Regions from separate parts of the Metabacillus litoralis genome, predicted to be linked through region 1. Evidence: a T-box and tRNA genes for the amino acid it is inferred to sense, from the RefSeq annotation. Region 1 holds a T-box; the other regions hold tRNA genes.
What was found. The T-box of region 1 lies ahead of thrS (threonine--tRNA ligase). A T-box ahead of a tRNA ligase gene usually reads a tRNA of that ligase, here a tRNA-Thr.
Positions count from the first base shown of each region.

Region 2: it has a tRNA-Thr gene. The T-box ahead of thrS (threonine--tRNA ligase) is inferred to sense a tRNA for this amino acid. The anticodon was not compared.
Region 3: it has a tRNA-Thr gene. The T-box ahead of thrS (threonine--tRNA ligase) is inferred to sense a tRNA for this amino acid. The anticodon was not compared.
Region 4: it has a tRNA-Thr gene. The T-box ahead of thrS (threonine--tRNA ligase) is inferred to sense a tRNA for this amino acid. The anticodon was not compared.

Region 1 covers NZ_CP033043.1:1,293,220-1,300,162, reverse strand. Annotated here, with positions in the region: gene hprK (HPr(Ser) kinase/phosphatase) at 1-529, opposite strand, end outside; gene D9842_RS06205 (NUDIX domain-containing protein) at 710-1,108, shown strand; gene dfr (DfrD/DfrG/DfrK family trimethoprim-resistant dihydrofolate reductase) at 1,120-1,605, shown strand; gene D9842_RS06195 (YibE/F family protein) at 1,770-2,531, opposite strand; gene D9842_RS06190 (YibE/F family protein) at 2,528-3,655, opposite strand; T-box leader at 3,844-4,064, shown strand; T-box leader at 4,100-4,320, shown strand; T-box leader at 4,355-4,579, shown strand; gene thrS (threonine--tRNA ligase) at 4,627-6,543, shown strand; gene D9842_RS06175 (DinB family protein) at 6,776-6,943, shown strand, end outside.
Region 2 covers NZ_CP033043.1:4,335,664-4,342,606, reverse strand. Annotated here, with positions in the region: gene glmM (phosphoglucosamine mutase) at 1-576, opposite strand, end outside; gene D9842_RS21280 (CdaR family protein) at 605-1,852, opposite strand; gene cdaA (diadenylate cyclase CdaA) at 1,845-2,666, opposite strand; gene D9842_RS21270 (anti-sigma factor family protein) at 2,879-3,490, opposite strand; gene sigW (RNA polymerase sigma factor SigW) at 3,504-4,067, opposite strand; tRNA gene D9842_RS21260 (tRNA-Ala) at 4,321-4,396, opposite strand; tRNA gene D9842_RS21255 (tRNA-Gly) at 4,408-4,482, opposite strand; tRNA gene D9842_RS21250 (tRNA-Lys) at 4,489-4,561, opposite strand; tRNA gene D9842_RS21245 (tRNA-Gln) at 4,565-4,639, opposite strand; tRNA gene D9842_RS21240 (tRNA-Tyr) at 4,900-4,983, opposite strand; tRNA gene D9842_RS21235 (tRNA-Thr) at 4,995-5,067, opposite strand; tRNA gene D9842_RS21230 (tRNA-Val) at 5,103-5,178, opposite strand; tRNA gene D9842_RS21225 (tRNA-Glu) at 5,241-5,315, opposite strand; tRNA gene D9842_RS21220 (tRNA-Thr) at 5,334-5,406, opposite strand; tRNA gene D9842_RS21215 (tRNA-Asn) at 5,409-5,483, opposite strand; rRNA gene rrf (5S ribosomal RNA) at 5,494-5,609, opposite strand; rRNA gene D9842_RS21205 (23S ribosomal RNA) at 5,859-6,943, opposite strand, start outside.
Region 3 covers NZ_CP033043.1:392,067-399,009, reverse strand. Annotated here, with positions in the region: gene yyaC (spore protease YyaC) at 1-312, shown strand, start outside; gene D9842_RS01775 (YbxH family protein) at 387-578, opposite strand; gene D9842_RS01770 (class-II aminoacyl-tRNA synthetase family protein) at 856-1,665, shown strand; tRNA gene D9842_RS01765 (tRNA-Arg) at 1,711-1,784, opposite strand; tRNA gene D9842_RS01760 (tRNA-Asn) at 1,803-1,877, opposite strand; tRNA gene D9842_RS01755 (tRNA-Ile) at 1,898-1,971, opposite strand; tRNA gene D9842_RS01750 (tRNA-Gly) at 1,982-2,055, opposite strand; tRNA gene D9842_RS01745 (tRNA-Cys) at 2,070-2,143, opposite strand; tRNA gene D9842_RS01740 (tRNA-Gln) at 2,154-2,228, opposite strand; tRNA gene D9842_RS01735 (tRNA-His) at 2,500-2,575, opposite strand; tRNA gene D9842_RS01730 (tRNA-Trp) at 2,591-2,664, opposite strand; tRNA gene D9842_RS01725 (tRNA-Tyr) at 2,715-2,798, opposite strand; tRNA gene D9842_RS01720 (tRNA-Thr) at 2,810-2,882, opposite strand; tRNA gene D9842_RS01715 (tRNA-Phe) at 3,054-3,126, opposite strand; tRNA gene D9842_RS01710 (tRNA-Asp) at 3,516-3,592, opposite strand; tRNA gene D9842_RS01705 (tRNA-Met) at 3,657-3,733, opposite strand; tRNA gene D9842_RS01700 (tRNA-Ser) at 3,756-3,848, opposite strand; tRNA gene D9842_RS01695 (tRNA-Met) at 3,884-3,960, opposite strand; tRNA gene D9842_RS01690 (tRNA-Ala) at 4,131-4,206, opposite strand; tRNA gene D9842_RS01685 (tRNA-Pro) at 4,218-4,294, opposite strand; tRNA gene D9842_RS01680 (tRNA-Arg) at 4,388-4,464, opposite strand; tRNA gene D9842_RS01675 (tRNA-Leu) at 4,526-4,614, opposite strand; tRNA gene D9842_RS01670 (tRNA-Gly) at 4,623-4,697, opposite strand; tRNA gene D9842_RS01665 (tRNA-Leu) at 4,734-4,819, opposite strand; tRNA gene D9842_RS01660 (tRNA-Val) at 4,852-4,927, opposite strand; tRNA gene D9842_RS01655 (tRNA-Glu) at 4,966-5,037, opposite strand; rRNA gene rrf (5S ribosomal RNA) at 5,073-5,188, opposite strand; gene D9842_RS01645 (DUF1292 domain-containing protein) at 5,501-5,764, shown strand; gene D9842_RS01640 (hypothetical protein) at 5,782-6,159, shown strand; gene D9842_RS01635 (erythromycin esterase family protein) at 6,179-6,943, shown strand, end outside.
Region 4 covers NZ_CP033043.1:4,684,135-4,691,077, forward strand. Annotated here, with positions in the region: rRNA gene D9842_RS22775 (23S ribosomal RNA) at 292-3,220, shown strand; rRNA gene rrf (5S ribosomal RNA) at 3,428-3,543, shown strand; tRNA gene D9842_RS22785 (tRNA-Glu) at 3,577-3,651, shown strand; tRNA gene D9842_RS22790 (tRNA-Val) at 3,715-3,790, shown strand; tRNA gene D9842_RS22795 (tRNA-Thr) at 3,973-4,048, shown strand; tRNA gene D9842_RS22800 (tRNA-Lys) at 4,229-4,304, shown strand; tRNA gene D9842_RS22805 (tRNA-Leu) at 4,318-4,403, shown strand; tRNA gene D9842_RS22810 (tRNA-Gly) at 4,428-4,502, shown strand; tRNA gene D9842_RS22815 (tRNA-Leu) at 4,511-4,599, shown strand; tRNA gene D9842_RS22820 (tRNA-Arg) at 4,662-4,738, shown strand; tRNA gene D9842_RS22825 (tRNA-Pro) at 4,836-4,912, shown strand; tRNA gene D9842_RS22830 (tRNA-Ala) at 4,930-5,002, shown strand; tRNA gene D9842_RS22835 (tRNA-Met) at 5,152-5,225, shown strand; tRNA gene D9842_RS22840 (tRNA-Ile) at 5,268-5,341, shown strand; tRNA gene D9842_RS22845 (tRNA-Ser) at 5,350-5,442, shown strand; tRNA gene D9842_RS22850 (tRNA-Met) at 5,473-5,549, shown strand; tRNA gene D9842_RS22855 (tRNA-Asp) at 5,605-5,681, shown strand; tRNA gene D9842_RS22860 (tRNA-Phe) at 6,059-6,134, shown strand; tRNA gene D9842_RS22865 (tRNA-Tyr) at 6,153-6,236, shown strand; tRNA gene D9842_RS22870 (tRNA-His) at 6,251-6,326, shown strand; tRNA gene D9842_RS22875 (tRNA-Gln) at 6,599-6,673, shown strand; tRNA gene D9842_RS22880 (tRNA-Cys) at 6,686-6,759, shown strand; tRNA gene D9842_RS22885 (tRNA-Gly) at 6,774-6,847, shown strand; tRNA gene D9842_RS22890 (tRNA-Ile) at 6,856-6,932, shown strand.

The sequences.
Region 1 (6,943 bases):
CTACAAGTCGATGACCTTTACCGATCAACGTGTGTGCTGTTTCACTTTTCCCAACACCTGATTTACCACGGATTAAAATGCCCATTCCATATACATTCACGCATACGCCGTGTACGGCAATTTCCTCGGCAAGTGCTTTTACCATGTATGAATCAAGCTTCATCATAAATTCTGAAGTCGTTTCTGGCTCGTTTGTGCATAACAAGGGGATGTTTTCTTCAATGCAATATTGAGTCAAATATGTTAAGCCTTCTGGTCGAGCTGTTACAATAAAACAGGGTGGATGGTATTTAACAATATTACCAATTCGCATTTGACGTTCCTCTATGCTTAGCTTATGCAAATAGTTAATCTCTTTTCTTCCAAGAATTTGAACACGTTCAGTTGGAAAAAAGTCAAAATGACCAACAAACTCCAAGCCTGGGCGGTGTGATCTTGGTTGGGAAATAGGTTGCTGTAAGTTGTGAACTCCAGTTAAGACTTTTAATGAAAATTGTTTGACTAAATTTTCAACTGTTAATGTTTTCAATTCTATTTCACTCTCCGTAACCTTATCTGTACTAATTCTCGTAACGTTTGATATGTTTATCCTACTTTATATTTCTTGAATTTTCTAGTGAATTTCATGTTAAATAAAATAAATGCCAAAAATATCAAATTTATCTTTATACCTTATAGAATTAAGAAAGAAAATCTAGAGGTGAAAACAATGAATAGAAAAAGATCATGTGCAGCTATTATAAAGGATGACCACATTTTAATGGTTAAAGAGGTTTATCCCGATAAAACGTTTTGGACATTACCTGGAGGTGGAGTAGAAGAAGGGGAAACGTTTGAGGAAGCGGTCATTCGTGAGGTAAAAGAAGAAGTGAATTTGGATGTAGAAATAGAGAGATGTTTATTTGTCGGCACCTATAGTCACGGAGAGGAAAGATGTTACTTAGTTCGTACAGTAAATGATCGTATACCTTCTCTTGGTTTTGATCCCGAAGCTGGTAAGAAACAAACACTCTCAGAAGTTAAATGGCACTCCCTAGATGATATGAAGGATGACTTACAAGTTTCCAAAGTTATAAAGACATTAAATGTGACATTCGAAATAAAATAGGAGGGTAAGCTTTGAAAGTTTCTTTAATCGTCGCGATGGATCAGAATAGAGTGATCGGCTATAAAAATGACATTCCTTGGAGAATTCCACGAGACTGGGAATATGTGAAAAATGTAACAAAAGGGCATTCGATTATATTAGGCAGAAAAAACTTTGAGTCAATCGGTAGAGCTTTACCTCATAGAAGAAATATTATTTTAACTAGAGACAAAGACTTTTCTTTTGAAGGCTGTGAGATTGTTCATTCCATAGAAGAAGTTTTTGAATTATGTAAACAAGAAAAAGAACTATTTATTTTTGGGGGAGAACAGATTTATAAACTGTTTTTACCTTATGTGGAGAAAATGTATATCACTAAAATCCATCATTCCTTTGAAGGTGATACATTTTTTCCGGAAGTAAATGAAAAGGAATGGAAGGAAGTATCTGTTGAAAAAGGGATAAAGGATGACCAAAACCCGTATACTTATTATTATCATGTGTATGAGAGAATATAGAAAATGCCCATCCAAAAGGAAGGGCATTTTTTATAACAGAGATATAAAATCTCGAAAGGTAACACTAATGTCTTAACCTTATTATAGTCTAAAACATTTTGTCGAACAATGTCGAAAATATGGTAATTGTTTAGCTGGTTGTCTTATAGTTTTGATTATTTCGCCTATTGATCCCTTGATTTAATATAAAAATAAGCAGTAATCCATGATGTGATTGGAATAATTAAGGCAATTCCAATTCCTGCACAAAGAATGGTAATCATCTCTGCGCTAAATACCTTTGAATTAACAATTTCCCCGAAAGAATAATTTAAATCTTTAAACCATATAAGTAACCCTAAATATCCTCCAAAAAAAGCAAAAAATAATGTGTTTGTGTTTGTTCCTAGAATGTCTCTCCCAATGCTTAGTCCAAATTTATACAATGAGCTTCTACTAATGTTTGGATTATGAAGTAAAATTTCACGCATGGGAGACGAAATCGAAATTGCAACATCAGTTATAGCACCAATTGTACTCATGATGATCATGGATGCACCGATTTTCACAAAGTCTACTCCAATATACATAGAAAAGATACTAAGCTCCTCGATTTCTTCTTCACCAAAGCCTTGTGTCATAGTATGTTCTGTCACGATGATAATAAAAAACAGAAGAGTAGCTAACGTAATGATTGTTGAAAGAAAAGCTGTTTTCGTTTTCTTGTTAACTTCATTGATAAAAAACAGGGTAATGCAACTAATGATTGTACTAGCGATTAATGTTAATAATATAGGATCTGCATTTGGATCTGTCATAAAAAGAGTAGCTAAAAAGAGCACACTAAAATTTAAAAATAAAGCTATAAAAGAACGGGCCCCTTTTTTTCCACCTATAAGAATCATTAATAAAAATAATATAGCGGCTAAACAAACTAATACATTCATGATCTTATCCTCTTCTTTCGGTTAATGAACAATATAGAAGTATAGAGACCGATCGGAATCGTTAAAACAATACCAATTCCACCAGCTAGAGCTCGAGCTAATTCCAAAGAAAGATTAATAGATAAGGTATACGACAATGGTGATGAGTTTTTAAAAAATAAAATTAACATAGGAATCGCACCGCTTACATAGGCGAAAAACAAAATATTTGTCATTGTCCCCATAATATCTTTTCCGATATCCATTCCTGACTTTTTTAGTGCTCCTATCGAGATGTGATTATTTTCTTCATACAAACCATATACAGATGAAGACATGGTAATGGCAACATCCATAACCGCTCCTAATGATCCAATTAATACTCCTGCTATAAAAACGGTTTGAGGAGGTCGAGTTAAAAATTGCATTTCTTCATATCGAAGACCTTCTTCAGCTGTTAGCCACATGACAATAATCGCAATCAAAAGAGAAATAAACGTTCCAAGTATGGTTGAAATAATAGCTGCATATGTTTTACCGTTAAAGCCATTCACGAGTAGTAAAGAAATGATTGTAAACAGAATCGCACTTATGCCGCAAACGACTAGCAAACTAATTCCTGATGTATGCATATACACATCCAATGCATACGATAACAAAACGGCGTTGACCGCCAAACTAATGATCGAAAAAAGCCCTTGTTTTTTCCCGACAATAAGCAGAGTAAAGATGAAAACCCAGGCTATGATCACAACATATTTATCACGCTTTACATCTTTTATCGTTCCGGTTAAAGTTGCGCTTTCCTCTGTATCAATCGAAACAAACAATTCATCCCCAGCTTCGTATTGTGAATCAAACGCTCCTGATAATGAATACTCATTTGTTAAGGAAATTCCTTCTCCTTTATGTTCTCCGTTTTTAATCACTGCTTCTATATCCTGAGTAAAAAGCTTATCCACATTTTCGTGAAGATCGACTGTCTCTGTTGCTTCGACTAAACGGGTTTCCGTAATTTTAGCAATAGGTCGATCATAAAAAGAGTAGTTATTGTGGACAAAAAATACTGACACAATAAAGAAAAATAGTAAAAGAGTATAAAAGCTGATTTGTCTAGAAGACAAGCTATTAAATAGATCTTTCAAAAGAAAACCTCCGCTATAAACTTGTAATATGTAGTTGTCAAGCAATGGACCTAGAATAACAGGATTGTTTTTTGACCGTCAAGATCTATTCTAGACCTAATTTTAACTAGCAAAAAATTAAAAATAAGTTATTGCATTTCTTTCCATTTTATTGTAGTATCAAAATCAATCAAATACGAATTTTACTTTTGAACGCAATGATAAGGACATGAGTTACTTTAAACGGTTTCCAGAGAGGGAAGATATGCTGAGAGCTTCCTAACGCAGTAAAGTAGTTTACCACCTTTGAGCTGTATTGGGGAAAATAGTATCCAATGCCGTATATGCTACGTTACAGCACCAAAGCCATAAGTTTATTGCTTGTGGGAAATTGGGTGGAACCACGGGTTATAACACACTCGTCCCTTGTATAGGGATGGGTGTGTTTTTTATTTTTCACAAATATACAATGCTATGAAAAGGACATGAATGATATTTACGGTTTTCAGAGAGGGGAGATATGCTGCGACTCCCTAACTTAGGAAGATCATTTACCACCTTTGAGCTATATCAGGGAACATAAGTATCTGATATCGTCTAGGCTACGTTACAGCTCCAAAGCCATAAGTGTTTTTTGCTTATGGGAAATTGGGTGGAACCACGAGCAAAACGCACTCGTCCCTTGTTAGTAGGGATGAGTGCGTTTTTTTTTTAAAATAGAAAAAAGCAGTGACGAGGACATGAATGATTTTTACGGTTTCCAGAGAGGGAAGGAAATGCTGTGACCTTCCTAACTTAGGAAAATCATTTACCACCTCTGAGCTATATCAGGGAAAAGCAGTATCTGATATCGTCCATGCTACGTTACAGCACCAAAGCCATAAGTTTAATTGCTTATGGGAAATTGGGTGGAACCACGGGTTATTAAGCACACTCGTCCCTTATCTAGGGATGAGTGTGCTTTTTATTATAGTAAAGGAGTGTTTTGTCAAATGAATGTAGTAAAAATTGAATTACCAGATGGGAACATAAAAGAATATCAAAAAGGGATCTCAGTTAGTATGCTGGCTGAATCAATTAGCCCTAGTTTGAAAAAGAATGCGGTAGCAGGGAAAGTGAATGGTCATTTGGTTGATCACAGCTACAAGCTTGAACAAGATGCAAAGGTTTCTATTGTAACTCTTGATTCTGAAGAAGGTTTGCAAATTCTAAGGCACTCAACAGCCCATGTATTAGCTCAAGCGGTGAAAAGAATATATGGAGCTGTGAAATTAGGGATTGGTCCAGTGATTGAAGATGGTTTTTATTATGATATGAATCTGGAGGAGCTTAGCTTAACATCAAATGATTTAGAAAAGATTGAAAAAGAGATGGAAAACATCATCAAAGAAAACCTAGAGATTAAACGAATCGAAGTTTCTTATGATGAAGCGGAAAAGCTTTTTTCAGAAAAAGGTGAGAGCTACAAATTAGAGATTTTAAAAGATATTCCGAAAAATGAAAAGCTGTCACTATACCAACAAGGTGAATTCATTGATCTTTGTCGAGGTCCACATCTTCCATCAACTGGTTTTATAAAAGCATTTCATTTAACTCGTGTATCCGGTGCTTACTGGAGAGGAGATAGCGAAAATGATGTGCTTCAGCGAGTTTATGGTGTGGCATTTAAAAAGAAAAATGACTTAAAAGATTATCTCTATTACTTAGAAGAAGCAGCAAAACGAGATCATCGAAAGCTAGGAAAACAACTAGAGCTGTTTATGTTCTCAGAGGAAGCTCCTGGAATGCCGTTTTATTTACGAAATGGCCAGATCATTCGAAATGAACTAGAAAGGTTTTCGCGAGAACTTCAGAATGAAGCCTACTATGACGAGGTTCGTACTCCTTTTATGATGAATCAACAACTATGGGAAAAATCAGGTCACTGGGATCATTATCATGAAAATATGTATTTTTCGGAGGTTGATTCAACTAAATTTGCCTTAAAACCAATGAATTGCCCTGGTCATATGCTTATTTTCAAAAATAATCTTTACTCATATCGAGATTTACCGATTCGAATGGCTGAATTCGGTCAAGTTCATCGCCATGAGTTCAGCGGTGCATTAAATGGACTTCTTCGGGTTCGTACATTTTGTCAAGATGATGCTCATCTTTTTGTTCGTGATGATCAGATTCAGGATGAGATAAAGCAGGTGTTTCAATTAATTGATAGGGTTTATCGTACTTTTGGATTTGAGTATTCTGTTGAGCTCTCCACTAGACCAGAAGATTCTTTAGGAGATGATAAGCTATGGGAGGTTTCCGAGGCAGCTTTAAAAAATGTTCTTCAAGATTTGGAGGTCGATTATCATCTTAACGAGGGTGATGGCGCATTTTACGGACCTAAAATTGATTTTCATATTAAGGATGCTTTAAAAAGAAGTCATCAATGTGCAACAATTCAACTAGATTTTCAAATGCCGGAAAAGTTTGATCTTTCTTATATTAATCAAAACAACGAAAAAGTGCGTCCTGTTGTGATTCATCGCGCTATATTCGGATCAATCGATCGCTTCTTAGGGATATTAATTGAGCATTTTGCAGGTGCATTCCCTGTATGGCTCTCACCAATACAAGTAGAAATCATTCCTGTCTCACATGTACACATGGATTATTGCTTACAAATTCAATCGGAGCTGAAGAAAGCGGGGGTCCGAGTAAAACTTGATTCTAGCAATGAAAAACTTGGGTACAAAATCAGGGAGGCTCAGATGAAGAAAACTCCATATATGCTTGTCTTAGGAGATCAAGAAATGGCAAATGGAACAGTGAATGTCCGAAAATATGGAGATCATCAGTCGGAAGGTATATCTATTAACGATTTTAAAGAGGAAATTGTAAGGAAAATTAGTGGGCGTTGCTTATAAGGTGCACAGGCACAACATTTCGTTGTGCCTTGTCATATATATTGGGAGTTATTACATATATATTCGCCAATTTTGTGATTTTATTTGAAGATTTGATAAATATATTTGCTAGTTTTGTTCTTTTATTTGATGTTTTCAACAAAATATTAGTTTTTCGACAAAACTTCCAAAAGAAGGAATCCGCTATTTTTCATCGAATATGAACTAAATACAGATGAAAGGATGAGATGATATGATCAAAAAACCAACTGTAGATGAATATAACACGTACTTTGCAAAATACGTAGACTTAGTGCCTGAAGATGACATTTTCGCATCATTACAACAACAAAATAACGAAACAATCAACTTACTTAAGGACCTTTCCGAAGCACAAGGGTTATATAAATACGCGCCTAAC
Region 2 (6,943 bases), 2.2 Mb from region 1:
TAAATGTGTAGCAAGAGATGATGTAGCTCCATGTGCACAATCTAACGCTACATGTATACCAGTAAAGTCTTCGTCAACTGTCTGTTTTAGGAATTGTAAATATTTTTGTCCACCTTCAAAATAATCATTTACTTGTCCTAAATTCTTACCAACAGGTCTCGGTAATGTATCTTCTTCTTCATCCATTAGTCTTTCAATCTCAAGCTCTTGTTCATCAGAAAGTTTAAAACCGTCTGGACCGAAATATTTAATTCCGTTGTCTTCTACAGGATTATGTGATGCTGAAATCATGACCCCTGCTTCCGCACCAAGAGCCTTAGTTAAGAAAGCTACACCTGGTGTTGAGATCACACCTAAACGCATCACCTCAGCTCCTATTGATAGTAGTCCTGCTACAAGAGCCCCTTCTAACATATGCCCTGAGATACGAGTATCTCTCCCTATAATAACCTTTGGTCTTTCTTTATCCTTTGTTAGAACATATCCACCAAATCGACCAATTTTAAAGGCTAATTCAGGTGTTAATTCACTATTTGCAACTCCTCGTACTCCATCTGTACCAAAATACTTTCCCATTGGTTTCGCTCCTTTATACAAATCTGCCTTAAGAGGCTGAAGAAATTCTCACTTTTACCTTTTCTTTTTGCAATGACCAAGTAAGATTTTGAGGACCATTAACTTGAACTTCCACCTCATGTTCACCATCCGCTAAATCTGACAGGTTTATATATAATTCAATATCATCTGATTTTATGTCATTAATCACACTCGGAGCTCCGTAAACGGTAAGATCCATTGCTCCTGAATCGGGATCAATATAGTCGAAGACCTTTCCTTCAGAAAGCCCTACTTCCTGTATTTTTTGACTGGAAAATACCTTTTCTTGTTGCTCTTCGATATCTATTTCAATCTTAATTTTTTCCGGACTAACTTTCGTGATGCCCTCCGGTACCGGGACATCCACTTCTATAGTTGTATCCTTTTGAATCTCAGAAAGGTCTACTTTTATACCATCTAGAAATTCATATTTTTCAAGAACATCAAGTGGTCCATATACAGTAATTTCTTTTGGATTAGGTTCTATACTTAAGATACTTAAACCCTTTTCAAGCTCACCTTCCCTGCTTATTTTAAAAGGGAGGGTTTTACTTGGGCTTTTAATTGGTACTGTAACATCTACAACAGACGGTTCTACTTCCACTGGAAGAATGTTTCCATCGCTGTCATAAATCGTAATTCTAGATTCCTGGTTAATCGTTTCCTTAGCAGTTTCTAAATTCACTGTTGCCTGAACCGTTTCGATACGGTCAATAACCTCTTTTGATGCTGTAACTCGAATACTGTTTGGATTTACAATTGGTTGATCAGGTGTGTATCCTTCCTCTAATTTATCTTCATTTGTAAAATCAACCTCAACTGGGAAATCCTTTGTAACCTTCTCTTCAATTGAAACTGTGATAGTAGAAGGATTAATACTTGCCTCTAAATCCTCGGATAAGTTTTTCATTTTAAGTTGAACTCGATGAGTACCTATTGATAATTTATTTAAATCAGCATATATCTCAAAATCTTTAACTGTCCTTGCTTTTGTTAATGCAACCGTTGGACCCTCTAATGTTACATTAACTGTTTCTGGCACACCTGTAACAACAAGATTTTCTTGATCAAAGTATGTAACGACTGGCACATCCGTGACAGTTGCCTTATCCAATGAGGGAGAAGAATTAAAAGGATTTGTTGATTGGGTTCCTCCTTGAGAGCCAGATTCTATATTAACGGATGCATATAGCATGATTGCCAGGAACAAGGCAATAATCCTCATTACCCAATGGTTATTCATCAACCTATCCATCTTTTTTCCCCCTCCAATGCCAACGGTTTGAGGAAACAGTTTTTGTTGCAGAATGTAATTCTTTTTGTAAAATCTCTCTTAATTCATCTTGATTTAAATTTCGATGCAGCTCACTGTTTCTAGCAGCAGAAACGCTTCCTGTTTCTTCTGACACTATAATTGTAAGACTATCGGTAACTTCACTGATTCCAAGTGCTGCACGATGTCGTGTACCCAATTCCTTGGATATGAATGGACTTTCTGATAAAGGCAGATAACAAGCTGCCGCAGCCACTTGATTTTTTTGAATAATAACAGCACCATCATGAAGAGGTGTGTTAGGAATAAAAAGATTAATTAATAACTCAGATGAGATTCTTGAATTTAATGCGATTCCTGTTTCTATGTAATCACTCATCCCAGTTTCTTTTTCTATCGACATAAGTGCACCAATACGACGTTTTGCCATATAGTCTGTTGCCTTCACAATAGATTCGACTATTATTTCAGGATCATCTTCACCAGGCTGACCGCTTCTGGAAAAAAAGCGACCTCTTCCTAATTGTTCCAAGGCTCTACGTAGCTCTGGTTGAAATATTATGATGATGGCTAGAAATCCCCATGTTATTGCTTGGTCCATTAACCATTGTAGAGTACTTAGCCCAAAATAATGACTAAGCATTCGAACAACAATAATCACGGTAATTCCTTTTAACAACTGTACAGCTTTAGTTCCCCTTGCTACCATTATTAATTTATAGATAACGTACCATACAAGGAGAATGTCAACAGCTATACGGAGGTATTGCAATATTGGTAAATCCTCATAACCCATTCACTCGTCCTCCATGAGCTCACTCTATTTATGAATAGACATTGTCTATTTATTGTTGTGTATGTAACTTTATTATTATATCACTTCATTATTAGGAATGTAAAAAGGTCACCAAGTGGATGACCTTTACTATTTATTCTTGTTAACCATGTGTATTTGTTTCTCATAGTCACTGGTCAAGAAGAACCCTAAATTCCAATCCTTACTACATTCTAGTTAAATACCTCTACGACTTCTTTAGAAACAGATTTCATGTGATACCATAACCATTCAAACATTTCATCAACTTCCTCAATTTCTCCAGTTACTTGACCAGCAGAAGCCATGAATTGCTCTCCATTTATAACTGTCACATCTCCATCAACTGTACCCTCAATCGTTAATGTTCCATTTTTAACAATTACATCACCTTTAACAACTTCATCTTTAGGAACGATAACTTTACTATTTTCAACAACTAAATTACTTTGTTTCGATACACTAAAATGTTGATCTTCATTCCATGCAGAAAGCAAGCTCCCAGTCATCAAAACAATAAAAAGAGATGCTGCCGTTAATAGTGGGTGACTTTTTAACCAACGATTCCATGAAACAGTTCTTTTTTCTCGCGGAAGATTATTCATAACAGCTTCAGTAAAGTTAAGAGGAGCTTCAATATGTGATGTGCTTTTGACTAGAGCAACAGCCTTTTCAAGTTCATGAAAGTGCTGATAACAAGACTCACATGTATGAAGATGGTCCTTAACCATTTTTTCCTCACTTGGTGTTAATTCAAGATCCAAATATTTATGCAATAGTTGAACATATTCTGAAGAACAGCTCATTATCATCACCTCATCATAAGTGCCTTAATTGTTTTCTTAAAGCCTCTCTACCTCGATGTATACGAGTTTTAACGGTTCCAACAGGTATATTCAGGATTTCGCTTATTTCTATAAGAGAAAGCTCATCTATATACTTTAAGACAATTACAGTTCTATACTTATCCGGAAGTTTTAATATTTCCTTTTGAATGGTCTCTTGCAATTCCAATGTTTCAAGTTCCTCTTCGGGTAGTGTTACATCGGCAGCTACTTGTGAATACATATTTAAACCATCTGTTCCGGAAACCTCAGCATCCAGATAATAATCTGGCTTTTTTTTACGAATACGGTCTATAGAAAGATTCGTTGCAATACGGTATAACCATGTAGAAAACTTTTTATTCATATCATATGTGTGAATATTTACATATGCTCTTATAAAGGCTTCCTGGGCAATATCCTCTGCTTCATGCGCATTTCCTAGCATCCTGTAACAAAGTTGATAGATTTTATCCTTGTACAAATCGACAATCTCAGCAAAAGCATTTTGATCACCTTTTTTCACCTGTTTTATTCGTTTTTTTACTATTGTCTCCATTTATCATACCTCCGCACTCTGCGGGTCTCTTTTTATACGAATTAGAAACCACTAAGGTTTCATTTTTTTTCACAATCATTATTTTAACAAATTTTGGAGAATGAAAGGAGAAAAGTTTCTAGTTTTTTGCTATTTAGATATACTTTTTCGGCATTTCTCATATTTAAATTGTTTGCACCAGCTTTTAATACATTAAAAAAACGATAAACAGTGTTTATCGTTTTATGTATCAAAGTTATTATTATTAAATTTATGGTGGAGCCTAGCGGGATCGAACCGCTGACCTCCTGCGTGCAAAGCAGGCGCTCTCCCAGCTGAGCTAAGGCCCCATGGTGCCGTATGGAGCGGAAGACGGGATTCGAACCCGCGACCCCCACCTTGGCAAGGTGGTGTTCTACCACTGAACTACTTCCGCAAATAATGAGCCATGAAGGACTCGAACCTTCGACCCTCTGATTAAAAGTCAGATGCTCTACCAACTGAGCTAATGGCTCTAATGGCTGGGCTAGCTGGATTCGAACCAACGCATGTCGCAGTCAAAGTGCGATGCCTTACCGCTTGGCTATAGCCCATTGATTAACCTTCATGAATAAGCTTCTTCGAAACTTCTTCATGAATCCTCAACGTAAGAGGATGTTTTGTGATATTTCTGACAGAAAATATCGTCGACTACTAGGTATTCTTTATACCTTTTATATCTGTCGTTCCATACTGAACTTTAGTTTTTATTACTTTAATTTCAGTATACCCACTCATTAGTGAAACTATTCACAATCCACTAAACAATTTTTATGATAAAACTTCTCAACGTACCTGTTTTATTGTTTATAAATGGTGGAGGGGGGCAGATTCGAACTGCCGAACCCTAAGGAGCGGATTTACAGTCCGCCGCGTTTAGCCACTTCGCTACCCCTCCGTTTGTAAGAGTGCCGGCGAGAGGACTTGAACCCCCAACCTACTGATTACAAGTCAGTTGCTCTACCAATTGAGCTACACCGGCATATGGTAAGTTATTTTTGCTAGCGCAAAAAAACATGGTGGAGGATGACGGGATCGAACCGCCGACCCCCTGCTTGTAAGGCAGGTGCTCTCCCAGCTGAGCTAATCCTCCGAAATAATACTAATTTATGACTTTCATTAAGGTAAGTTATTTTCGCTAGCGCGAAAAAACTATGGTGACCCATACGGGATTCGAACCCGTGTTACCGCCGTGAAAGGGCGGTGTCTTAACCGCTTGACCAATGGGCCTTATTTACTTTTCATCTAAGCTTCCAACCGGGCTCGAACCGGTGACCTCTTCCTTACCATGGAAGTGCTCTACCAACTGAGCTATGGAAGCAATGGCTCCGCAGGCAGGACTCGAACCTGCGACCGATCGGTTAACAGCCGATAGCTCTACCACTGAGCTACTGCGGAACAATCCAAAGCCTGGCAACGTCCTACTCTCACAGGGGGAAACCCCCAACTACCATCGGCGCTGAAGAGCTTAACTTCCGTGTTCGGCATGGGAACGGGTGTGACCTCTTCGCCATCATTACCAGACAATGTGACAAAAACTATTATACTAAATTAGAAGAAGATTTCAAGTGTTTTTTTCACTTTTATATTCCTTCAAAACTAGATAACGATTCACAATTCAATTCACTCTACTGAGTTTATGTTCTTACTTTGTCCAGCTCCAGAAGCCAAATCCTACGGTAATTTCACTCTCTCAAAGAAGTCAAAGAACGACTTCCTTTCGATCGCTCCAATTCCCTATGGATTTGAACGGGCTTCTTCCGCATTTCTATTTAGGTTAAGTCCTCGATCGATTAGTATCAGTCAGCTCCACACGTCACCGCGCTTCCACCTCTGACCTATCAACCTGATCATCTTTCAGGGATCTTACTCACTAATGTGATGGGAAATCTCATCTTGAGGGGGGCTTCATGCTTAGATGCTTTCAGCACTTATCCCTTCCGCACATAGCTACCCAGCTATGCCTTTGGCAAGACAACTGGTACACCAGCGGTGCGTCCATCCCGGTCCTCTCGTACTAAGGACAGCTCCTCTCAAATTTCCTACGCCCACGACGGATAGGGACCGAACTGTCTCACGACGTTCTGAACCCAGCTCGCGTACCGCTTTAATGGGCGAACAGCCCAACCCTTGGGACCGACTACAGCCCCAGGATGCGATGAGCCGACATCGAGGTGCCAAACCTCCCCGTCGATGTGGACTCTTGGGGGAGATAAGCCTGTTATCCCCGGGGTAGCTTTTATCCGTTGAGCGATGGCCCTTCCATGCGGAACCACCGGATCACTAAGCCCGACTTTCGTCCCTGCTCGACTTGTAGGTCTCGCAGTCAAGCTCCCTTGTGCCTTTACACTCTACGAATGATTTCCAACCATTCTGAGGGAACCTTTGGGCGCCTCCGTTACATTTTAGGAGGCGACCGCCCCAGTCAAACTGCCCACCTGACACTGTCTCCCAGCCCGATCAGGGCTGTGGGTTAGAATTTCAATACAGCCAGGGTAGTATCCCACCGACGCCTCCACCGAAGCTAGCGCTCCGGCTTCTCAGGCTCCTACCTATCCTGTACAAGCTGTACCAAAATTCAATATCAGGCTACAGTAAAGCTCCACGGGGTCTTTCCGTCCTGTCGCGGGTAACCTGCATCTTCACAGGTACTATAATTTCACCGAGTCTCTCGTTGAGACAGTGCCCAGATCGTTACGCCTTTCGTGCGGGTCGGAACTTACCCGACAAGGAATTTCGCTACCTTAGGACCGTTATAGTTACGGCCGCCGTTTACTGGGGCTTCGGTTCAAAGCTTCGCTTGCGCTAACCTCTCCCCTTAACCTTCCAGCACCGGGCAGGCGTCAGCCCCTATACTT
Region 3 (6,943 bases), 900 kb from region 1:
CCTTTAAATAAGAAAGTAATTGTAATCGATTCAATGTTAGGGAAAGTGGACTCAATCGGCAAGTTTTATGTATTTGATGGAGGATTAAAACCTGGTGCAGGGGTTGGGAAAGAGTTAGATGCTGTTGGCGATTATAGCATTACAGGTGTGGTCAATGTTGGAGGATTTTTATCACAACAAGTGCTTCAATACACTGAACTCTCTCTTGTTTTAAAGATGGCAGAAGAAATGACTGAGGCGATAGAAAAGAGATTTCCTATACCAGAATGGTTAAAAACATCCAATGAAATGAATTGGAGAATTACATCTTAAATTAGAAAGAAAGATTGAAGAGACGTATAGTGGTCCATTCAATCTTTTTTTAATCTCTTTCTATGAAAGAGTCTTTATATTCTATGTTGCTCACAATACTGGTCAATTAGCTTTTCTATATTATCATGTACTGGAAAGTCCCCTGAAAAAGAGAACTTAATCTCTTCAACAAACTCACCTTGATGATAAACATGTATAGCCCCATTCTGATTGATTACACTAAACTCAGGTTCAAACCGGTATCCACTTCTCTCTACTGCACCCAAATCCACAACACAACCTCTCAATAGATTTTAATCGTGGCTAGTATGAGCTAAATGAGATTTTTTATCCTCTTATTTGTATGCATTCATCATGCCGATGTAGTGATTTCCTCCATTGATGCAAACTGTTCTTCTGCTGGAGGCAACATTTTGTGAGTTTCCTGCTGAAAGATAATTTATCTATTGTCTTTTTGTCACAATTCAAGCAAGACTCACATAAGATAATTGGGTCAAATGCCCAAAAATTGATGATTGAATATTTTCCTGGAGGGTGACTTCAATGAATAAAAAAATTCAAAATAGGTATAATGCGAACTTAAATTTCATGCATACAGAAATTGCCATGAACGAGTTGAAAACCTTTTTCGAATACAATTTTTCAGAAGCTTTAAATTTATTAAAGGTTTCTTCACCTATACAGGTACATAAAGGTAAAAAAGATTTACATTCTTTCACAGATTGGAAAAGAACAACCCTTTTTAAATACGGATTTACACAGGGTGAAGGATTATATACAAACCTAAGATCAATTAAAATAAACATTCCTATTGAACAATATGATCCATTCTTTACTGAAGAATGGGAATGGGAGAAAATCATCTTAGAAAAACATAAAAATATAGATTATTTGATAACAGAAGCTAACAATATTTATAGTTCGATTAAGAAAACAGAGGAGCATATGAAACAATTTCATCCTACCTTTCAACCTGTTTTACCAAAAGGTTTCCAAAAATTGTCTAAAGTAGAACTTGAAAGCGCAATCGCGAACACAGCAGTAACCAATACTGAAGAAAAACTAATAAAACGTTGTGGTGCTATTCTTTTTCTTAATGAATATAAAAATACAAATGATGAGTCTTACACAATAGGATTATTGAAAGTGTGGAATCCACTTCTTAAAAGCCCAGTTACATTGTTTTCTATTGGCTTACGAGCAGATGTAGGAAAGTTCAATTCAGTTGGTGGAAAAGTGGATCAAACAAATTTATGTATGCTACTTCTAAAAAAATTAAATGATCAACAGGTAAAACCTTATAGTTGGAAAGAAGATAATGATGTGAAGAATATATCTCTAGGAACTAAATAAAGAAAGAAAAAGAGACCAGGTGAAAACCACTGGTCTCTTTTTTGACGCGCCTTAGAGGATTCGAACCTCTGACCGACGGCTTAGAAGGCCGTTGCTCTATCCTGCTGAGCTAAAGGCGCATTATCTAAAGACAAAAATGGCTCCGCAGGTAGGACTCGAACCTACGACCGATCGGTTAACAGCCGATTGCTCTACCACTGAGCTACTGCGGAACAAAATGTATGATATAAAGTGGGCCTAAATGGACTCGAACCATCGACCTCACGCTTATCAGGCGTGCGCTCTAACCAGCTGAGCTATAGGCCCATAAGTTTTTTGGAGCGGGTGAAGGGAATCGAACCCTCATCATCAGCTTGGAAGGCTGAGGTTTTACCACTAAACTACACCCGCATATCGAAATGAATTGGAGGCACCACCCGGATTTGAACCGGGGATAGAGGTTTTGCAGACCTCGGCCTTACCACTTGGCTATGATGCCTTAAAATAAATGGCTGGGCTAGCTGGATTCGAACCAACGCATGTCGCAGTCAAAGTGCGATGCCTTACCGCTTGGCTATAGCCCATTGAATTAGCTTCAAGAATTGGCTTCCTTGAATATGCTACATGAATCCTCATCGCAAGAGGATATTTTGGGTTATTTCTGACAGGAAATAACACGAAATATCGTCGACTACTAGGTATACTTTCAACCTTAATCAGTCTCGTTCACTTCATATTCCACACTTTTTACACATAAATTAATGTCTTGTGCTCAAACCAACAAGAGGAAATTTCTTTTCTGCATCTATAATTACTAAGTAACAAGTTACTAAGCAACAAGTCTGAATATAAAATTGGGGCGGCTGATGGGAATCGAACCCACGAATGTCGGAACCACAATCCGATGCGTTAACCACTTCGCCACAACCGCCACAAAATTTTAAATTGGCAGGGGCAGTAGGAATCGAACCCACACCAAAGGTTTTGGAGACCTCTATTCTACCGTTAAACTATGCCCCTAAGATTTTTTTTAGAATCAGTGGAAGATATTTTGCTATCACAAAAATCTATGGTGGAGGGGGGCAGATTCGAACTGCCGAACCCTAAGGAGCGGATTTACAGTCCGCCGCGTTTAGCCACTTCGCTACCCCTCCATATATAAGAGTGCCGGCGAGAGGACTTGAACCCCCAACCTACTGATTACAAGTCAGTTGCTCTACCAATTGAGCTACACCGGCATTATTATAGATATCTATATAAAGCTCTATCTTACTTACCAGTCACCCAAATCTCAGAAAGATTATTCAAGAAGCGGCTCGATTTGTGTGCTGAAGCAAATACTTCGAAGCATATTCGATCGTGCTCTACCAATTGAGCTACACCGGCATTTTTTTTGCAAAATTGAAAGGTGGCTCGGGACGGAATCGAACCGCCGACACATGGATTTTCAGTCCATTGCTCTACCAACTGAGCTACCGAGCCATATAATTAGTTAGTATTAATATATAAGATACAGGATTGCTTCTTTACGTATTAGTTATTTGTTCTGATAACTTGGTAGTATTTTAAGGTTTTCAATTAGTAAATCGTCCTCATCTCGGAGGGTTTATTCAAGAAGCAGCTCGATGAGTACGCTGAAGTTTATTCAGAGAAGCATATTCGAACGTGCTCTACCAACTGAGCTACCGAGCCCAAAAAAGTTTACGGCTTCCACTAAGCTTCGAATCTCTTCGTCAGCTCCCTCACTCACATCCTCACGTATAGTCATACGCTCCGGTGCTCGTTCACTTGCTTCCTCGACCTTCTCGCTTATTGAAACCCTTTTACTCAAAAATTAGAGTCTGAATTTCCATTATTATCTATTATAATAATGGCGGTCCGGACGGGACTCGAACCCGCGACCTCCTGCGTGACAGGCAGGCATTCTAACCAACTGAACTACCGGACCGGAGTTTTTTAACGAAGTGAAAATAACTTACCTTAACATTTACCATAACATTACATTTAAAGTTTGGTTGCGGGGACAGGATTTGAACCTGCGACCTTCGGGTTATGAGCCCGACGAGCTACCAGACTGCTCCACCCCGCGATAATAAAATAAAAAATAAATATGGAGGAGGAAAGGGGATTCGAACCCCTGCGGGCTTTGACACCCCTGTCGGTTTTCAAGACCGATCCCTTCAGCCGGACTTGGGTATTCCTCCAATAACATATGTGACCTATTGGCCGTTTGTGCAAATGGTAGCGGCGGAGGGAATCGAACCCACGACCTCACGGGTATGAACCGTACGCTCTAGCCAGCTGAGCTACACCGCCATAATGACAAAACGCTCACTGTTTAAAAACCATGCTCGTCATGTCTCTTGTCAGACACATTCCTCGCAAGCCTACAATGAAGCTTATTCATGATGTTTACGGCTCGCTCTAGCCAGCTGAGCTACACCGCCATAATTGTATATGTTACTTATAAAGAAATTAAACAAATTTGGTGGAGCCTAGCGGGATCGAACCGCTGACCTCCTGCGTGCAAAGCAGGCGCTCTCCCAGCTGAGCTAAGGCCCCTTAATAATGAATGGTCGGGAAGACAGGATTCGAACCTGCGACCCCTTGGTCCCAAACCAAGTGCTCTACCAAGCTGAGCTACTTCCCGTACTAAATATCAAAGATGTATGTGGAGATCAGAGACTTAGCTTTGCTTAAAAGCACAACTCTTATTCACACATCTTACTTTTAAATCTAATATTGGCGCGCCCGAGAGGAGTCGAACCCCTAACCTTTTGATCCGTAGTCAAACGCTCTATCCAATTGAGCTACGGGCGCATATAATCTAAATTAATCTATAAAAATTAAGGTAGTTATTTTCGCTAGCGCGAAAAAACTATGGTGCCGAGGACCGGAATCGAACCGGTACGGTAGTCACCTACCGCAGGATTTTAAGTCCTGTGCGTCTGCCAGTTCCGCCACCCCGGCACTACTATTGGAGCGGAAGACGGGATTCGAACCCGCGACCCCCACCTTGGCAAGGTGGTGTTCTACCACTGAACTACTTCCGCGTACTGGATAGTTATTTTACTATCATAAAAAAAACATGGTGCGGGTGAAGGGACTTGAACCCCCACGTCACAAGGACACTAGATCCTAAGTCTAGCGCGTCTGCCAATTCCGCCACACCCGCTTTTTAAGTTGTTTCGCTAGAGCGAAATATTATGGTGGAGGATGACGGGATCGAACCGCCGACCCCCTGCTTGTAAGGCAGGTGCTCTCCCAGCTGAGCTAATCCTCCAAATTAATACGTTACTTCCTATATTAAGTTATAGTAAGTGACCCATACGGGATTCGAACCCGTGTTACCGCCGTGAAAGGGCGGTGTCTTAACCGCTTGACCAATGGGCCATATTTTAATTGTTTCATGACCATAAAATGATCATGCCTGGCAACGTCCTACTCTCACAGGGGGAATCCCCCAACTACCATCGGCGCTGAAAAGCTTAACTTCCGTGTTCGGCATGGGAACGGGTGTGACCTCTTCGCCATCATTACCAGACAATTTTTAAAGACAAATATTATTATAATAACTTCACAAAAAATTTCAAGACCTTTTTATAAAAAACTTATTTATCATGTTTCACTTCAACGAAGCAGGATTTATAATTTATCACATTAATTAATTATGTGTCAATATCTTAATACATTTTCTCGACAATGAAGATAATCTTATCATCTAGTATAAAAAAGGTAAACACTTATAGGCAATTATCCCTTTGTTTTCTTAAAAAGTTCGTCCCCCCTTTCTCTATCTCATTAAATCATTCTAAATAGGATAAACTACTTTTGACATTTTTGGAGGTGTATAGAAATGAGCTTAGAGGAAGAAAGAGATATTATTACTGTTGAAGATGAGTACGGAAAAGAAAGAACGTTCTCAGTTGAAGCATTACTTGCTGTGGAAGCTGAAACCTATGCTCTATTAACATCAAATGAGAATAATGATGATCCCATCATTATGCAGGTTTTAGACGAGAAAGATGGTCAATATCTTGTTGGAGTTACAGATCCAATTAAAAAGAATATCGTTTTAGATGCGTATGAAATTGCTGTTGATGCGAACCCCGCTGATTAAACCAAAGGAGATCGGTGATGAAAGATAACATTATTGAAGTAATGGACGAAGACCTGAAGCTTAAAATTGAAGAAGAACTAAAAGGAATGACCTATACTAAGAACTTTCGCTCACCTTCTGCAGAGGAATGGTATGTTTTTTTACCAAGTTATAAAGATCCTTTAACAGGTGGAGCTGCTGGAAAAACAATCATTCACTACAATCTTTTTGATACGAAGCATATTTTTATCAATACGACTATTATCTTTGATGATCCTGAATTACATATAAGAAAACATCACCAACTTGTTTATTCGATTTCTGATGAAATAGTTAATCGACTTGTCGGCTACGCAGACACCTTATTGTCTGTTCATTCTGGTGAAAACTCATATAATGCTGAATATAAACAATAAGTAAAAGGGGGAATAAAAAATGCCCAACAAATTAATTCAAGCGATTAAAGATTATTCTAAGCCAATACATGAATCTAAGGATTTAGATTCTTTGATAAATGAAATTAGTGACCACCAATTTGTCCTTCTTGGAGAATCTTCTCATGGTACTTCTGAGTTTTACACAATGAGAGCAGAACTTTCGAAAAAACTTATAAAGGAAAAAGGATTTACATATCTTGCAGTTGAAGGTGACTGGCCTGCATGTCAGCAAGTAAATAGATATATAAAAGGTATTGATAAACAATCCTCACATGCACGTGATGTGCTAAAATCCTTTAATCGCTGGCCAACATGGATGTGGGCCAATGAGGAAATGATTGATTTAATTGAATGGTTAAAAAATTACAATCAAAATCAAGCCGAAGATAGAAAGGTTGGTTTCTATGGAATAGATGTTTACTCTTTATGGGAATCAATTGATGAAATTATTAAGTATTTAGAAAGAACAACTCCTTCTCAAGTTGAAACAGCAAAAAAAGCTTTTGCTTGTTTTGAACCATTTAATCGCCGCCCTGAAAAATACGGCATTTCTGCTTCATTTTATGGTGAAGGCTGCCACGAGGAGGTTTCCAAATTATTATCAGATATCCGTCTGAATAAATCAAATTATTCAAGTAATGAAGAAAATGCATTGGACCTTGAAGTAAATGCAATCATCACAGCAAATGCTGAAAATTATTACCGAACAATGGTATTGAATGATAATGAATCATGGAATATTCGTGACCGTCATATGGTAGAA
Region 4 (6,943 bases), 1.8 Mb from region 1:
AAGACGTTTCTGATTTTGTTTAGTTTTGAGAGAATTATCTCTCAATATATGTTCCTTGAAAACTAGATAACGAAAACAATTCAAGTAATTCACTGAGTTTAAACGCTTAGTTTAGTGATTCTCTTAATAGTTAATAAACAGACATTAAGTAAGTATTGATGTCTTGAGGCGGAAGAGGAGCGAAGAGTACGAGGCGACGAAATGTTTGAGGAGCGGAATGGACGTAATTGGTCCATGAGCACCGCAGAACATGAAGCGGGCGAAGTAATCTGAAGCTCATCTTTTGCCGGAGGTTAAGTTGTTAAGGGCGCACGGTGGATGCCTTGGCACTAGGAGCCGATGAAGGACGGTACTAACACCGATATGCTTCGGGGAGCTGTAAGTAAGCTTTGATCCGGAGATTTCCGAATGGGGAAACCCACTGCTCGTAATGGAGTAGTATCTTCACCTGAATTCATAGGGTGATGATGGCAGACCCGGGGAACTGAAACATCTAAGTACCCGGAGGAAGAGAAAGCAAACGCGATTTCCCAAGTAGCGGCGAGCGAAACGGAAGAAGCCCAAACCAAGAGGCTTGCCTCTTGGGGTTGTAGGACACTCTATACGGAGTTACAAAGGAACGGAGTAAATGAAGAGGTCTGGAAAGGCCCGTCAAAGAAGGTAACAACCCTGTAGTTGAAACTTCGTTCCCTCCAGAGTGGATCCTGAGTACGGCGGGACACGTGAAATCCCGTCGGAAGCAGGGAGGACCATCTCCCAAGGCTAAATACTCCCTAGTGACCGATAGTGAACCAGTACCGTGAGGGAAAGGTGAAAAGCACCCCGGAAGGGGAGTGAAAGAGATCCTGAAACCGTGTGCCTACAAGTAGTCAAAGCCCGTTAATGGGTAATGGCGTGCCTTTTGTAGAATGAACCGGCGAGTTACGATCCCGTGCAAGGTTAAGTTGATAAGACGGAGCCGCAGCGAAAGCGAGTCTGAATAGGGCGAAAGAGTACGTGGTCGTAGACCCGAAACCAGGTGATCTACCCATGTCCAGGGTGAAGTTCAGGTAACACTGAATGGAGGCCCGAACCCACGCACGTTGAAAAGTGCGGGGATGAGGTGTGGGTAGCGGAGAAATTCCAATCGAACTTGGAGATAGCTGGTTCTCTCCGAAATAGCTTTAGGGCTAGCCTTGAAATGAGAGTCTTGGAGGTAGAGCACTGATTGGACTAGGGGCCCCCATCGGGTTACCGAATTCAGTCAAACTCCGAATGCCAAAGACTTATGTTCAGGAGTCAGACTGCGAGTGATAAGATCCGTAGTCAAGAGGGAAACAGCCCAGACCACCAGCTAAGGTCCCAAAGTATACGTTAAGTGGAAAAGGATGTGGAGTTGCTTAGACAACCAGGATGTTGGCTTAGAAGCAGCCACCATTTAAAGAGTGCGTAATAGCTCACTGGTCGAGTGACTCTGCGCCGAAAATGTACCGGGGCTAAACGTATCACCGAAGCTGTGGACTGTTCTTACGAACAGTGGTAGGAGAGCGTTCTAAGGGCTGTGAAGCCAGACCGTAAGGACTGGTGGAGCGCTTAGAAGTGAGAATGCCGGTATGAGTAGCGAAAGAGGGGTGAGAATCCCCTCCACCGAATGCCTAAGGTTTCCTGAGGAAGGCTCGTCCGCTCAGGGTAAGTCGGGACCTAAGCCGAGGCCGAAAGGCGTAGGCGATGGACAACAGGTTGAAATTCCTGTACCACCTCCTCACCGTTTGAGCAATGGGGGGACGCAGAAGGATAGGGTAAGCGCGCTGTTGGATATGCGCGTCCAAGCAGTTAGGCTGACAACGAGGCAAATCCCGTTGTCGTGAAGGCTGAGCTGTGATGGCGAGGGAATTATAGTACCGAAGTTCCTGATTCCACACTGCCAAGAAAAGCTTCTAGCGAGGTGAGAGGTGCCCGTACCGCAAACCGACACAGGTAGGCGAGGAGAGAATCCTAAGGTGAGCGAGAGAACTCTCGTTAAGGAACTCGGCAAAATGACCCCGTAACTTCGGGAGAAGGGGTGCTTTTTAGGGTGAATAGCCCGGAAAAGCCGCAGTGAATAGGCCCAGGCGACTGTTTAGCAAAAACACAGGTCTCTGCGAAGCCGCAAGGCGAAGTATAGGGGCTGACGCCTGCCCGGTGCTGGAAGGTTAAGGGGAGAGGTTAGCGCAAGCGAAGCTTTGAACCGAAGCCCCAGTAAACGGCGGCCGTAACTATAACGGTCCTAAGGTAGCGAAATTCCTTGTCGGGTAAGTTCCGACCCGCACGAAAGGCGTAACGATCTGGGCACTGTCTCAACGAGAGACTCGGTGAAATTATAGTACCTGTGAAGATGCAGGTTACCCGCGACAGGACGGAAAGACCCCGTGGAGCTTTACTGTAGCCTGATATTGAATTTTGGTACAGCTTGTACAGGATAGGTAGGAGCCTGAGAAGCCGGAGCGCTAGCTTCGGTGGAGGCGTCGGTGGGATACTACCCTGGCTGTATTGAAATTCTAACCCACAGCCCTGACCGGGCTGGGAGACAGTGTCAGGTGGGCAGTTTGACTGGGGCGGTCGCCTCCTAAAATGTAACGGAGGCGCCCAAAGGTTCCCTCAGAATGGTTGGAAATCATTCGTAGAGTGTAAAGGCACAAGGGAGCTTGACTGCGAGACCTACAAGTCGAGCAGGGACGAAAGTCGGGCTTAGTGATCCGGTGGTTCCGCATGGAAGGGCCATCGCTCAACGGATAAAAGCTACCCCGGGGATAACAGGCTTATCTCCCCCAAGAGTCCACATCGACGGGGAGGTTTGGCACCTCGATGTCGGCTCATCGCATCCTGGGGCTGTAGTCGGTCCCAAGGGTTGGGCTGTTCGCCCATTAAAGCGGTACGCGAGCTGGGTTCAGAACGTCGTGAGACAGTTCGGTCCCTATCCGTCGTGGGCGTAGGAAATTTGAGAGGAGCTGTCCTTAGTACGAGAGGACCGGGATGGACGCACCGCTGGTGTACCAGTTGTCTTGCCAAAGGCATAGCTGGGTAGCTATGTGCGGAAGGGATAAGTGCTGAAAGCATCTAAGCATGAAGCCCCCCTCAAGATGAGATTTCCCATCACATTAGTGAGTAAGATCCCTGAAAGATGATCAGGTTGATAGGTCAGAGGTGGAAGCGCGGTGACGTGTGGAGCTGACTGATACTAATCGATCGAGGACTTAACCTAATAGAAAAGCGGAAGAAGCTTAGCTTTTATCCATAGGGAATTGGTGCGATCGAGATGAAGTCGTTCTTTGACTTCTTCGAGAGAGTGAAATTACCGTAGGATTTGGCTTCTGGAGCTGGACAAAGTAAGAGCGTAAACTCAGTAGAGTGAAGTTGAATTGTGAATCGTTATCTAGTTTTGAAGGAACATCCTTCAAACTTAATTTTGTCTGGTAATGATGGCGAAGAGGTCACACCCGTTCCCATGCCGAACACGGAAGTTAAGCTCTTCAGCGCCGATGGTAGTTGGGGGATTCCCCCTGTGAGAGTAGGACGTTGCCAGGCAAACCTTTATAGGTTTGATATTATTAAAAATATGGCCCATTGGTCAAGCGGTTAAGACACCGCCCTTTCACGGCGGTAACACGGGTTCGAATCCCGTATGGGTCACCATAGTTTTTTTCGCGCTAGCGAAGATAGCTTACTTAATGAAATTCATAAATTTCATGTTATTTTGGAGGATTAGCTCAGCTGGGAGAGCACCTGCCTTACAAGCAGGGGGTCGGCGGTTCGATCCCGTCATCCTCCACCATAGATTTTTCGCACTAGCGAAAATATCTTACCATATGCCGGTGTAGCTCAACTGGTAGAGCACGATCGAATATGCTTCGAAGCTCCTGCTTCAGCACACAAATCGAGCTGCTACTTGAATAATCTTTCTGAGATTTGGGTGACTGGTAAGTAAGATGAAACCTAATTTACATCTATAATAATGCCGGTGTAGCTCAACTGGTAGAGCAACTGACTTGTAATCAGTAGGTTGGGGGTTCAAGTCCTCTCGCCGGCACCACTCATTTTAGTAATCATATCTCATTATAAGATGAGCCATTAGCTCAGTTGGTAGAGCACGAACGAGTATGCTTCGTAGCAATACATCAGCACACAAATTGAGTTGCTTCTTGAATAAGCTTACTGAAATTTGGGTGTCAATAACAAGAAATGAACTAAATATTATTACTCATTATAAAATGAGCCATTAGCTCAGTTGGTAGAGCATCTGACTTTTAATCAGAGGGTCGAAGGTTCGAGTCCTTCATGGCTCACCATTTAACACACCTTGCGGGTGTGGCGGAATTGGCAGACGCGCTAGACTTAGGATCTAGTGTCTTTATGACGTGGGGGTTCAAGTCCCTTCACCCGCACCAAAGATTTTTTAGAATATGCATAATGCGGAAGTAGTTCAGTGGTAGAACACCACCTTGCCAAGGTGGGGGTCGCGGGTTCGAATCCCGTCTTCCGCTCCAAAAAAAGTGCCGGGGTGGCGGAACTGGCAGACGCACAGGACTTAAAATCCTGCGGTAGGTGACTACCGTACCGGTTCGATTCCGGTCCTCGGCACCATAGTTTTTTCGCGCTAGCGAAAATAACTTACCTTAATTTCTATAGATTAATTTAGATTATTAGCGCCCGTAGCTCAATTGGATAGAGCGTTTGACTACGGATCAAAAGGTTAGGGGTTCGACTCCTCTCGGGCGCGCCAATTTAAAAATTGGAAGTCAGAAGTGAGATTTTTTGATATGCTTCGTAGCAATATTAGAAATCTTGACCCTCTTACATCCCACATGTGATATTTTGAACGGGAAGTAGCTCAGCTTGGTAGAGCACTTGGTTTGGGACCAAGGGGTCGCAGGTTCGAATCCTGTCTTCCCGACCATTCATTATTATGATTATGGGGCCTTAGCTCAGCTGGGAGAGCGCCTGCTTTGCACGCAGGAGGTCAGCGGTTCGATCCCGCTAGGCTCCACTTGAAATTTTGATTTTTGGCGGTATAGCTCAGCTGGTTAGAGCGAGCCGTAAACATCCTGAATTAGCTTCATTGTAGGCTTGCGAGGAATGTGTCTGATAAGAGACATGACGAGCATGGTTTTTAAACAGTGAGCGTTTTGTTATTATGGCGGTGTAGCTCAGCTGGCTAGAGCGTACGGTTCATACCCGTGAGGTCGTGGGTTCGATTCCCTCCGCCGCTATTAAAGAACAACGATGATAATAAATGAGTAAAATCATTTATTGGACCCTTAGCTCAGCTGGTTAGAGCAGACGGCTCATAACCGTCCGGTCGTAGGTTCGAGTCCTACAGGGTCCATTTATTACGGAGGAATACCCAAGTCCGGCTGAAGGGATCGGTCTTGAAAACCGACAGGGGTGTCAAAGCCCGCAGGGGTTCGAATCCCCTTTCCTCCTCCATATTCTTAAAACTTTTTATATTTTTATCATCGCGGGGTGGAGCAGTCTGGTAGCTCGTCGGGCTCATAACCCGAAGGTCGCAGGTTCAAATCCTGTCCCCGCAACCAAACATATTAGAAATATATGTTAAGGTTAGTTAATTTCACTACGTGAAAAAACTTTGGTCCGGTAGTTCAGTTGGTTAGAATGCCTGCCTGTCACGCAGGAGGTCGCGGGTTCGAGTCCCGTCCGGACCGCCATTATTATTTATACTTATTCTAGTCTAATTATAGAGTAAGAGGGTTTCAATAAGCGAAAAGATCAAGGAAGCGAGTGAATGAACACCGGAGCGTATAACCATACGTGAGGATGTGAATGAACGAGCTGACGCAGAGATTTGAAGCTTAGTGGAAGCCGTAAACTATGTTGGCTCGGTAGCTCAGTTGGTAGAGCACGTTCGAATATGCTTCTCTGAATAAACTTCAGCGTACTCATCGAGCTGCATCTTGAATAATCCCTCTGAGATGAGGACGATTCACTAATTGAAAACCTTAAAATACTAACAAGTTAAAGGAATAAATAAATGATACGTGAAGAGCAATCTTGTATCTTATTTATTAATACTAACTAATTTTATGGCTCGGTAGCTCAGTTGGTAGAGCAATGGACTGAAAATCCATGTGTCGGCGGTTCGATTCCGTCCCGAGCCACCACTTGTAATTGAATAGTATGGAGGGGTAGCGAAGTGGCTAAACGCGGCGGACTGTAAATCCGCTCCTTAGGGTTCGGCAGTTCGAATCTGCCCCCCTCCACCATTTCCCTTTTAGTGGCGGTTGTGGCGAAGTGGTTAACGCATCGGATTGTGGTTCCGACATTCGTGGGTTCGATTCCCATCAGCCGCCCCAATTTTATATTCAGACATCGTTGCTCAGTAACTTGTTACTTAGTAATTATAGATGCAGAAAAGAAATATCCTCTTGTTGGTTTGAGCACAAGACATTAATTTATGTGTAAAAAGTGTGGAATATGAAGTGAACGAGACTGATTAAGGTTGAAAGTATACCTAGTAGTCGACGATATTTCGTGTTATTTCCTGTCAGAAATAACCCAAAATATCCTCTTGCGATGAGGATACATGTAGCATATTCAAGGAAGCCTATTCCTGAAGCTAATTCAATGGGCTATAGCCAAGCGGTAAGGCATCGCACTTTGACTGCGACATGCGTTGGTTCGAATCCAGCTAGCCCAGCCATTTACTTTTTAAGGCATCATAGCCAAGTGGTAAGGCCGAGGTCTGCAAAACCTCTATCCCCGGTTCAAATCCGGGTGGTGCCTCCAGGACACTTTTTTATGCGGGTGTAGTTTAGTGGTAAAACCTCAGCCTTCCAAGCTGATGATGAGGGTTCGATTCCCTTCACCCGCTCCAAATATTATGGGCCTATAGCTCAGCTGGTTAGAGCGCACGCCTGATAAGCGTGAGGTCGATGGTTCGAGTCCATTTAGGCCCACCATAAGTACAATA